2 linked regions of the Marinomonas mediterranea MMB-1 genome follow. The protein of the gene in region 1 interacts with the protein of each later gene in a pairwise test. Links are inferred from orthologs where the notes say so. Each region holds a gene or a part of one and is shown on either strand. Other genes may lie near its edges. The genes, in order: nth and aceE.

The links.
Region 2: the proteins of nth (region 1) and aceE interact in binary tests that used the Escherichia coli proteins (3 or more experiments, as listed by UniProt). The link is inferred for Marinomonas mediterranea MMB-1 from one-to-one orthologs.

The regions. Positions count from the first base shown.
Region 1 is NC_015276.1:3,200,998-3,206,854, forward strand. The notes cover bases 818-3,677. They hold nth (endonuclease III), read left to right. Parts: upstream 818-1,859; coding sequence 1,860-2,495; downstream 2,496-3,677. Other genes in these bases: rsxG (electron transport complex subunit RsxG), read left to right, coding at 818-1,018; MARME_RS14630 (electron transport complex subunit E), read left to right, coding at 1,078-1,842; MARME_RS14640 (cache domain-containing protein), read left to right, coding at 2,744-3,361; MARME_RS14645 (EAL domain-containing protein), read left to right, coding at 3,459-3,677. In the rest of the region: electron transport complex subunit RsxD, read left to right, coding at 1-401; more of rsxG, read left to right, coding at 401-817; more of MARME_RS14645, read left to right, coding at 3,678-5,099; MARME_RS22715 (hypothetical protein), read right to left, coding at 5,163-5,297; MARME_RS14650 (response regulator), read right to left, coding at 5,507-5,857. UniProt on the Escherichia coli protein: DNA repair enzyme that has both DNA N-glycosylase activity and AP-lyase activity. The DNA N-glycosylase activity releases various damaged pyrimidines from DNA by cleaving the N-glycosidic bond, leaving an AP (apurinic/apyrimidinic) site.
Region 2 is NC_015276.1:2,225,846-2,232,092, forward strand. Bases 1,008-4,257 are described here. They hold aceE (pyruvate dehydrogenase (acetyl-transferring), homodimeric type), read left to right. Parts: upstream 1,008-1,390; coding sequence 1,391-4,057; downstream 4,058-4,257. Other genes in these bases: aceF (dihydrolipoyllysine-residue acetyltransferase), read left to right, coding at 4,154-4,257. In the rest of the region: MARME_RS10255 (hypothetical protein), read left to right, coding at 1-652; more of aceF, read left to right, coding at 4,258-6,106; MARME_RS10270 (patatin-like phospholipase family protein), read right to left, coding at 6,173-6,247. UniProt on the Escherichia coli protein: Component of the pyruvate dehydrogenase (PDH) complex, that catalyzes the overall conversion of pyruvate to acetyl-CoA and CO(2).

The sequences.
Region 1 (5,857 bases):
GCGGCTTATTTCTACTCAAGTTACGCATCATTACGTGGCACACTCCCGTGGCTCTGCTTGCTGCCTTAGCGGTCATTGCATCACTGTTTTTCTTAATCGACCCAAGTCATGCCGCGACACCTTGGTTCCACCTAACGTCAGGCGCAGCGATGTTTGGAGCCTTCTTTATCGCAACCGACCCAGTAAGCTCATGCACTAGTAATAAAGGAAAACTGGTATACGGCGCTGGAATAGGAATACTCATTTACATCATTCGTACTTGGGGTGGTTACCCCGACGGCGTTGCATTTGCTGTACTCTTGATGAACTTTGCGGCCCCCTTAATTGACTACTACACACAACCGCGGGCTTATGGTCATAAAAAGGCTAAAAAAGGCTTAAAATATGGGGATGACAACTAATGGAATTGATTGCTTCTATCAAACGCAACGCGATTGGCCTAGGCATCTTCGCTGTCTTAACCGCAGGCTTGATTGCAACGACACATCAAGTGACTGAGTCAACGATTCAAGCCAACATTATTCAGGCTCAGATCGATGCATTTAATGAAATATTGCCAAAGTCGCGCTATGACAATGATCTACCTAATAGCGCGATTGAACTCGCTGCAGACCCATTGCTTGGAAGCCCAGACCCAATTAAAGCGTTCGTCGCCAAGAAGGATGGAGAAGTCACCGCTATTATCTTCGAAACCGTCGCGCCGGGGGGGTATAACGGTAACTTAGACCTTTTGGTTTCGATAGACCGAAACGGCGTCGTTACTGGATCTCGCGTCATTAGCCACAAGGAAACACCCGGACTTGGCGATAAAGTGGACTTAAAGAAATCCAGTTGGATCTTGTCTTTTGCAGAGAAATCCCTTGCAAACCCAACACTTGAAAACTGGCGCGTAAAGAAAGACGGCGGCCAGTTCGATCAATTTACTGGTGCCACAATTACACCAAGAGCTGTCGTAAGAGCTGTAAAGAATACACTTATCTACTTTGATAAAAACAAAGCTGAGCTATTGTCTCATTAACCAACCTCTCATGAACCATCAACGAGTTTCGTTAGAGAGTAGCCAAGTCAGGAATCAAAATGAGTGAAGAAACATTACCGTTAGAAAGTACGGACACAAATACCGCTGAAACACCAGTAAAGGACGGTCCGAATTACGCCGAAATCATCTACAACGGCATTTGGAAAAATAACCCTGCATTGGTACAGCTTTTAGGTCTGTGCCCACTATTGGCGGTTACCAGTACAGTCGTCAATGCAATTGGCCTTGGCCTTGCCACTATGGTGGTTTTAGTCGGTTCAAACATTGCGGTGTCACTGATTAGAAATTATGTTGCTGACGCCGTGCGCCTGCCAGCTTTTGTCATGATAATTGCTTCATTTACAACGTGTATCGAACTGATCATGCAAGCCTACACGTACGAACTGTACCAAATTCTAGGGATCTTCATTCCTCTGATTGTGACTAACTGTGCAATCCTCGGTCGAGCAGACGCTTTCGCTAGCCGTAACTCCGTCTTACCTTCTGCACTTGACGGTGTCATGATGGGGTTAGGATTCATGATTATCTTATCTGTCCTTGGCGGCATGCGAGAACTGATTGGTCAAGGCACCTTGTTCAGCGACATGCAGCTACTCTTTGGAGAAAGCGCCGCAAGCTGGAAGCTGACGGTATTCCCTAATTACCCCGATGTCTTATTTGCAATATTACCACCGGGTGCTTTTATTGGATTAGGGTTACTTATAGCCGTAAAAAACCACTTTGATGAACGTGAAAAAGAACGTGAGCGTATTCGCACAGCGGGTCAAAAAACCGAGTCCCGCCGAGTTCGAGTAACAGGATAAGTAAGGCTTCTAACGCAATGAACAAAGAAAAGCGACACGAAATATTTACACGCTTACGAGCAGAGAACCCGAACCCCGTTACGGAACTAGAATACAACTCCCCTTTCGAGTTACTGATTGCCGTGCTGTTCTCTGCGCAAGCAACAGATGTCAGTGTGAATAAAGCGACACGTAAGCTCTTCCCCGTCGCAAATACACCAGAAACCATGCTCGTTTTAGGTGTAGACGGCTTGAAGAGTTACATAAAGACCATCGGACTGTTTAACGCGAAGGCCGAAAACGCAATTAAGACGTGCCAAATGCTGATCGAACAACACAACAGTGAAGTACCTCAAACTCGCGAGGAGCTAGAGGCCTTACCTGGTGTTGGTAGAAAAACGGCCAATGTGGTTCTAAACACAGCATTTCGTCAAATCGCTATGGCCGTCGACACTCATATATTTCGAGTGTCTAATAGAACTAAAATTGCCCCTGGTAAAAACGTGCTTGAAGTCGAACAAAAACTGCTTAGATTTTTGCCAAAGGAGTTCCTTCTCGATGCACACCATTGGCTAATTCTTCATGGCCGCTACATATGCACCGCCCGTAAACCGAAATGCGATGCGTGCATTATTGAAGACTTATGCGAGTTCAAAGAAAAAACATCGAGCTAATAAGCATTCTCACTTAAGCACTATGACTAACAGCGCTACTTACGCTTTATCTTAGCGACTATGTAACAAAACTCTCCATTACACTCGCCCCTGAATTCAAGTTCGAAGTGCGACAAATATACACATTTTGATCGCATCTTTGATTTTAAAGAAACTCAGCATATTATAAGATGATTCATATCATTCTATTTTTTACGTCAGGAAGACGTCAATCTAGGTTGATAAATCGGCACATCTTCGGAGTATATATGACTGGGATGAATCTAAATTACCGACAAAGAGTGTGGTCTCTCACCCTTATTATGGTGATTAGTCTAATTATTTTTCTGGGTATTGGGCTAAACTTAATAAAAGCAACGCTTGTAGACAGTAGCAAGCGTGAAATCCAATCCGTTCTGGCGTTCGCCGTTCACAACGCAAATGTTTTTGTCGAAAAAGCAGAACGAGGAGACATGCCGAGACAAGAGGCTGAAATACAAGTCGTTAAGCTTCTTTCTAACATGCAACATGAACACGCTTATGTATGGGCAAATGATTCCGACGCGATTGCTCGTGTCCATATAAGACCAGAAAAAATTGGTGTTTTTCAAAGCTCATATTTAAGACACATCACCGCCCTATCAGACGAAGACATTATTTTTAGAGAGGCGACAAACCTAAAGCCGTTTTCTAATAAAAAGATATTTAAAATTAATGGCATAACCAGACTTCCCGATTGGAACTGGGTCATAGGCTACGGCGTGTATTTGGACGACATTAACACGTTACTGTGGAAATACATGAAAACGTACACACTAACGGTATTTCTTATCTGCACTCTAATTTGGGCTGGCTGCTTTTACTTATTACAAAATAAAAAGCAATAACCCTTTTTTATCGATGATCGCAAAAACAAGCTTAGGGGGATTACTCTTCGCTTGAACGACTAGGTTACATGATTAACTATTTATTCGGCTGCTTTCTATGACAATAAATGCACATACGTTTATATCGTTACTGAATCTCAATAATCGAGTTTACTTTTCGTCGTATGCTGCACTATTTATTTTTAGCTCACTTATTTTTTTTCCAGTACTTCTGCATCTTATTATCATCCTATACCATTCTTCTTATCTGAAAGACTACGGCTTAGAAAACCTAACCACAGCGACTCAAGTACAATTTCAAATCAAGCAAAGCCTTACTATCCAAGCTGATGATGAAAACACACTGTGTAGTAAGGAGGATTTCAAACGTCTTAGGGAATTTATCGATAAATATCATTACATTGGAGACGTTGGCCGTATCCAAGATGGAAAAATGCTGTGTAGTGTTAAACAAGGCATACTTGAGCGCCCTTTAGAGCTGCCATCACCCGATATTATCAGTAAAGAAGGCACTCTCTTTTGGAACAATCAAAATAAAAAAGACATCAATGACAATACCTCTCCGTTCTTTGGTAGAGGCAATACCGTCGCATTTATTTCCTCTTTGTATATGAAGGATTTTGAGCTTTATAGCCACACCTCAACATCGCATTTTGGTGGAATTCTGTACTCATCAAATGAGAATTTCGTTTACAAAGTCTTCGGTGATATCAGCTTAAACACCATCAATCATGCGAAAGACCTCCCCGACTCGATATTAAACTACCTTCCAATTCCAAATCGCTTTATTAAACGAACATTCTGCGATGGCATTACCGATACCTGTATATTAGTTATAAATCGTAAATTGGGGCTTTATCGCTTGGGATACCCAGCCCTTATTTCGCTTGCGATTCTAAACCTATTAATCGGCGCTTTGATTGTTGTGCTTTATGGGCATTATCGATCAGGTCCAAAACTCTTTATCAGACAACTAAAACAAGCCATTAAAAAAGACAAGATAACACCAGAGTATCAACCAAAACTTCAGCTTTTTGATAAGAAAATCATAGGGGTAGAAGCACTTGCTAGATGGCATGATCCGCGCCTCGGGCAAGTACCACCAGACCTATTTATCACGTCCGCAGAAGAGCTCGGTCTCATCAACGAACTATCACGAAAGTTTATCTTGAAAGTATTAGGTGAACTGCATGATCAATTAGAAAACGATTCAAGCTTTTCCGTAAGCATTAACCTCTCTTCTGAGATACTGACTGAGCCAAATTTTCATTTGTTTCTTCGTGATGCCCTAGAGCCTTACAACATCAACGTAAATCAGATCATTCTAGAAATAACAGAAAGAACATCATCAAATAACAAATCCATGTCCGAATCGTCAAAACACCTGTCAGAAGAAGGCTACCTAATTTCTCTGGACGACTTTGGTACCGGGTTCTCCAACTTAGAATGGCTTTCTACACTCGAACCTTATGAATTAAAGGTCGACAAAATGTTTACTCAATCGATCGAGGCGAACACAATCCAGAACTACTCTTTGCTCGGAATACTAAAAATGATTGAGTATTTAGATGTGGTCGTCGTTTTTGAAGGGATAGAAACAGAAGAGCAGTATCAACTTTTTCGGGAAAAAGCGCCGACAGCAATCGGGCAAGGTTGGTATTTTTACAGATCGATGCCCATTGAAAAACTATTAGCGATATTAGAGAAGTCTCACTCTGAAAAAATGAAAGCCGCTTAAGGAAGACTGTGAAAGGCTCGCGGAGTCTATGTCACACGAGCTTTCAGTTTTCATTGCGCGTTCTTAAGCTTTTTTTAGAGCTTTCTTAAGCTTAGCAATTTTTGATTTTTGCTTTGCGACTTTCTCTTTGCGAGCTTTAATTTCTTTTTTCAGTGACTTAGCTTCTTTAGATACAGATTTAACGTCTTTCTTAGCCATGTTTGGACTCCTTATTATTTTTTGTCATGTCGCAATTCAGTAACGACGAAACCATCGTAGGAGAAAAGTCCTCCTTTTAAAACAGCTGAAACATAATTGTCATCAAAAGTTCATAAAAAAGACCTTAAAATGAAATTTTATATCTGAATTAATCGTACGTATCGTTAAAGTTCACCATACGTTCACCTCCTTCAGCCGATAACAAAGTATTAAGACGCCTTCTTTGTCAAACTGTACTTACGTTCAGGGCGACCAACACTTCCATAGCTAACTTCTGCCATCAACTCACCGTAACTCACCAAATATTCAAGGTACCTTCTCGCTGTCGTTCGGCTTGCATTAATCAGTTTACCGACTTCTTCTGCATTTAATGGCTCTGCGGCCTCTCGCACAACCTCAGCGACTTTGTTTAGAGTCAACGCGTCAATACCTTTTGGCAGTTGTTGAGCAGCATTCCCTGAAGTATTTCCTAAAAGCTGGTCAACGTCGTTTTGAGCAAACGTTTGCAATGCATTTAGCTTCTCCAGATGCGTCATATAGTTATTCAATGCATCGCGTAG
Region 2 (6,247 bases), 970 kb from region 1 along the record:
TGTCTTGATTGGTGTGTTAGCGCTTATTTCTGTTTTTGGTGAATGGTTCGGGGCTTGGATAGTCGATTTATTGGCAGGAGTCGTTTTTATATGGTGCTTCTTGTCGTGGGGACAGTTTGATTTATGGACTAAAACGCACACGGTGTCATCGAGTGAGCGAGGTGAGCTGATCGCCTTAATAAATCAATTTGGCGATGAGCACGTTGATGACAAAGGGCAGCCTCTTTCTGCATTACAAAGCAAACTTCAAATCAAAACACTAAACTATTACTTTTTATCTGTGTTCGTGCTTTTATTTTGTTATCTCTTTTTGGGGTTGTTTGGTTTGTTGCTGTACGTCTTTTTGTATGCGGTGCCGACACAGGAAAACAGTCTGTTTAAAGATGCCATGAAAAAGATTGTTGAGTGCCCGGCGGCCCTTCTAACAACCTTTCCTACTGCTGTCTCTGGCAGTTTTAGTGCGGTCATTCAAGAATGTAAGCAGTTTCAATTTTCAGAGTTAATAGATGGTCGAGGTGTCTTTATTGGTAACGTGATTGCAGCGGCAGGCGAGGCTGAAAAGGGAGAGGGCGCGTTTGAAGAGTTTAGAACACTGTTGATTCGCGCCGTATACGTTATCTTATTCTGTTACTCTGTCTATGTTGTTTTGTGATAAATATTTTTAGGTTGTACGTTAAAGTAGACTTTAATAGTAGATGATGGTCTGGTGATAGGCTGGTTGACGTGCAACTACGTTAGGTTCGCTTTATCGAGAGTCTGATTGGTTTTCTTAATTTTATCTTTAGTGTCAATTGTCAGGTCTTAGGTTGTTTATTATTTGTGCGCAAGTGGTAAATAATAACTTCCAAAAGTCTTTGTGGAGGCGACTATTGATACAGATTACTAGGCGTTTTGAATTTTAGGTGTTAACCTAGCGCTCGAAATTTCTATGTTAAAACAAAGGAAAAAACAACCAAAACGTTGTTTCTAATGGCTATAGAGAGAGAAGAACAACGTGAGCAAGGAGCTCTAAATCGATCAATTTTGTTGGTTGAATACTTGGTTGGGACGTAACTGTGAAGGCAGGTATTTCGTACAACGTTATACAAAGCTGTCTGAGCTCAATCGGCTTTAACCGAAAGCCAAAATACGGAAGCAAGCTATAAACCTAATTAGGGTGGTCTCGTTTGCCTTTGAAAAAATTAATAATAAAAATATCTTAGGTGAAACGAACGAGTCTTTATTTTGCGATGGGTGAGGTGTCTATCAGATGCATATCGCAGCAGTCTCTAGGCCTGAATGCATGTTAAGCGTGCTTCTAGACATAGCTTGTTTAAATCGCTCATATATCTAGCTACAAGCTTGAAATGTGAGTTTGAAGTTCTGTTCTAATAGCGGGGTTATTAAAACTATGACGGAGCAGCATATCCTCAACGATATCGATCCGATCGAAACTAAAGAGTGGGTTGATGCACTCGATTCTGTCCTTCGTGAAGAAGGTCCTGAGCGTGCACAATACATCTTGGATCGTTTGACCAAAGAGGCTGCGAAAGCAGGCACACCAATGCCAGCCTCAATTACAACGTCTTACAAGAACACGATAGCGCCACATGAAGAAAAGCCGCTACCAGGTGACTTGTTTATGGAGCGTCGTATTCGTTCCATTATACGTTGGAACGCATTGGCAATGGTAATGAAGGCCAACCGCGTAGATTCCACACTTGGTGGACACATCACTAGTTTCTCTTCTGCCGCAACTCTATATGATATTGGCTTTAACCACTTTTTCCGTGGTTCCAGTGATAAACAAGAAGCGGATATGGTATTTTTCCAAGGCCATATCGCACCTGGCATATACGCTCGCTCATACATTGAAGGTCGCTTGACCGACGAGCAGTTGGATAATTTCCGTCGTGAAGTCGATGGTAAAGGTCTTTCATCGTATCCGCACCCTTGGTTGATGCCCGATTATTGGCAGTTCCCAACCGTTTCAATGGGACTTGGCCCACTACAAGCCATATATCAAGCCCATGTTCTTAAATATCAACATAGCCGCGGCTTAATTGACCATGGTGACCGTAAAGTTTGGGCGTTCCTTGGTGATGGTGAGTGTGATGAGCCAGAATCATTGGGAGCTATCGCTCTTGCGGGGCGTGAAAACCTTGACAACCTGATTTTCGTTATTAACTGTAACCTTCAGCGTTTAGATGGTCCAGTGCGTGGTAATGGCAAAATCGTTCAGGAACTTGAAGGCGTATTTCGTGGCGCTGGCTGGAACGTTGTTAAGTGTTTATGGGGCCGTCACTGGGATCCGTTGTTTGAAAAAGACGATAAGGGTCTTTTGGTTAAGCGTATGGATGAAGTTTGTGATGGCGAACTTCAGAACTATAAAGCTAACGGCGGCGCTTACACGCGTAAACACTTCTTTGGTAAATACCCTGAGTTGCTAGAAATGGTTAAGGATATGTCTGATGACGACATTATGAACCTTAATCGTGGTGGCCATGACCCATACAAAGTTTACGCTGCTTATAAAGAAGCGACTTCTCATAAAGGTCAACCTACCGTTGTCTTGGCACAAACTGTCAAGGGTTACGGCATGTTTAAGGCTGCTGAAGCGCAAAACACTGCGCACCAAACGAAAAAACTGGATGAAGAGTCTTTGGCTCAGTTCCGTGATAAGTTTGGTATCCCAATCAGTGATGAAGAGCTGAAAAATTTACCGTATTACCGTCCAGCTGAAGACAGCCCTGAAATGAAGTACTTGCGTTCACGCCGTGCTGAACTTCATGGTGATTTCCCTGTTCGCCGCAAAGACTGTGAAGCGCTTGAGGTGCCTTCTCTTGAAGCATTTAAAGCGCAAATTGCTGGCACCAAAGGTCGTGAGATCTCAACGACTATGGCGTTCGTGCGTGCATTGAATGTGATGGTGAAAGACAAGCAAATTGGTCCTCGTGTCGTACCAATTCTTGCCGATGAAGCGCGTACTTTTGGTATGGAAGGCATGTTCCGTCAGTTGGGTATTTACTCTTCTGAAGGTCAGCGTTACACGCCACATGATCATACTCAGATCATGTACTATAAAGAATCTCACGATGGTCAGATTCTACAAGAAGGGATCAACGAAGCGGGTGCTTTCTCTTCTTGGTTGGCGTTAGCTACGTCTTACAGTAACAGTAATCTACCTATGATTCCTGTTTACATCTACTACTCCATGTTTGGTTTCCAGCGTATTGGTGACTTGGCGTGGGCGGCAGGTGACTCTCAGGCGCGCGGTTTCTTGATCGGTGCAACTGCAGGTCGTACAACGCTAAACGGCGAAGGTCTTCAGCATGAAGACGGTCACTCACACATCATGGCTGGTACGATTCCAAACTGTGTGTCTTATGATCCGACTTACTCTTACGAAGTAGCTGTTATCGTTCAAGATGGCTTGCGCCGTATGTACAAAGAGAAAGAGAGCGTTTTCTATTACCTAACCGTAATGAATGAAAACTATGCGCATGAAGATATGCCAGAAGGTGTTGAAGACGGCATCATAAAAGGCATGTATAAGCTGAAGTCGCAGGCCAAAAAGGGTAATAAGCTTTTTGCTCAGCTACTTGGTGCTGGTGTTATCTTGCGTGAAGTTGAAGCTGCTGCTGAAATATTGGCAGAAGAGTTTGGTGTTGATTCTGATATTTGGAGTGTTACTTCGTTCAATGAATTGCGTCGTGAAGGTTTGGATGCAACTCGTTGGAATATGCTGCACCCAACAGAAGAAAAGCGTGTTTCTTACGTTGAAGAGTGTTTAGCTGGTAAAGGCCCTGTTGTTGCGTCTACTGACCATATTAAATTGTACGCAGATCAGATTCGCCCATTCATTGGCTCTACATACAACGTACTTGGTACTGACGGCTTTGGTCGTAGTGACACACGTGAAAAACTTCGCCACTTTTTTGAGATAAATCGCTACTGGGTTGTTGTTTCGACTCTTGAAGCGTTAGCGAAAGATGGTGAGATTGAAGCGTCTGTGGTTGCAGAAGCCATTGTTAAGTTTGGTCTGGATCCTAATAAGCCAAACCCTGTAACTGTATAAGTTGCAACATAATTAGGGATCAAGTTTGTGGTTATTCTAATCACAGGCTTGGTTTGTACCAAGAAAGATTCGTCTTTTTAGACAAAGGAGAATTCCGTGAGTACTGAAATTATTCGAGTACCGGATATTGGCGGTTCTACTGATGTTGATGTCATCGAAGTAAGTATTCAAGTTGGTGATATGGTTGAGGTAGATCAATCAATTATTGTTTTAGAAACTGACAAGGCTTCTATGGATGTGCCGTCTCCAGTAGCAGGAAAAGTGGTCAGTATTACTGTGAAAGAGGGCGATTCCGTCTCCGAGGGTGACGAGGTTCTTGTTCTAGAGGTTTCTGGTTCTGTTGCAGATACAGCGACGCCTGAAGCAGTGGCGCCTGTTGAAGCTGCGCCAGAAGTTTCTAAAGCCATTGAGCAAGCTCCTGCAGCAAAGGCTGTAAGCTCTGAACAACCTGTTTCAGTTCCAGATATTGGTGGTGCTACGGATGTAGATGTCATCGAAGTGTGTGTAGCGGTTGGAGATTCCGTCGCTGAGGGTGACTCTTTAATTGTATTAGAAACCGATAAAGCATCGATGGACATCCCTGCACCTAGTGCCGGTAAAGTCGTAAGTGTTTCCATTAATGTTGGCGATACGGTTTCCGAGGGTGACGCTATTTTAGTGCTTGCTGTTGAATCTGTAGAGGATTCGGTGAGTTCTGTTGTGGCTGTTGCACCTGCTCCAGCAGTAGAGGCGCCGGCTGAAGTTGCAGTGCCAACGATTATTCCTGGTGGTGTTGAGCAAGTTGTTGTTCCTGATATTGGTAGTGCGGAAGCGGTTGATGTCATTGAAGTAAGTGTCGCTGCGGGAGATGTTGTATCCGAAGGTGACTCACTGATCGTTTTGGAAACTGATAAAGCGTCCATGGACATTCCTGCTCCTAAAACAGGCACGGTGAAATCTATCGTGATCAAAGAAGGTGATAAGGTATCTGAGGGTGATTTGATCCTTGATCTTGAGGTTGAAGCTCAAGTTGTGGCTGAGGCTCCAAAGGTTGTTGCTCCAGTTGCTGAGAAGCCTGTAGTCACTTCTGAGGCTCCAAAGGCTCAAGCGACGGTTCCTGCGCAGTCTGCCGTTCTTTCAACGCCTTCTACGAAGGTGCATGCAGGTCCGGCAGTTAGGTTGTTAGCTCGAGAATTGGGCGTTGATTTAACGCTTGTTCGTGCGTCAGGTCCTCGTGGTCGAATCACTAAAGAAGACTTGCATGCGTACGTAAAAGACGCTGTTAAGAAAGCGGAATCAGGTGCTTCTAAACCGTCAGTTGTTGCGGAAGGTGCTGGTATACCTCGTGTGCCAGAAATCGACTTTAGCCAATGGGGAGACGTTGATGTTGTTAAGATGAGTAAGATCCAAAAGATCACCTCTTACAATATGACTCGTTCTTGGTTGAATGTTCCACATGTTACGCAATTTGATAAAGCTGATATCACTGACTTAGAAGCGTTCCGTAAAGGCTTAAAAGCTGAAATGGAGAAAGAGGGGATTAAACTTACTCCGCTTCCATTCTTGATAAAAGCCGTTGCTCAAGCGCTTGTTGTGAATCCTTCGTTTAATGTGTCGCTTCATGCTGATGGTGAAAGTATCGTTAAGAAGAAGTATGTGCATATTGGTATTGCGGTTGATTCACCGGTTGGACTGGTTGTTCCTGTGTTGCGAGACGCAGACAAGAAGTCGATCAAAGAGATTGCAGTAGAAGCGAATGCTTTGATTAAGAAAGCGCTTGCTAAGCAGCTTAAACCTGCCGATATGCAGGGTGGCTGCTTCACTATCTCTAGTCTTGGTGCTATGGGTGGTACGGGCTTCACTCCAATCGTCAATACACCAGAAGTGGGTATTCTAGGTGTTTCTAAAGCAGATGTAGAACCACGTTGGACGGGTAAAGAGTTTGAACCTCGTACTATGTTGCCGTTGTGTCTGTCATATGATCACCGAGCGGTGAACGGTGCTGATGCGGGTCGCTTTATGACATTCCTAAATGGATTGTTGAGTGATTTACGTCGCATGACGCTTTAAGGTAATTGTCTTATCTAAATTAGATTAGACGAAAAAAAGCCGCTGTTTCAGCGGCTTTTTTGTGTTCTATTTTTTGTGTTCTATTTTTTGTAGGCTCTTTTGATAAAAGAAGTCTTCAATCCGGTCTTTTTCCCACATCGC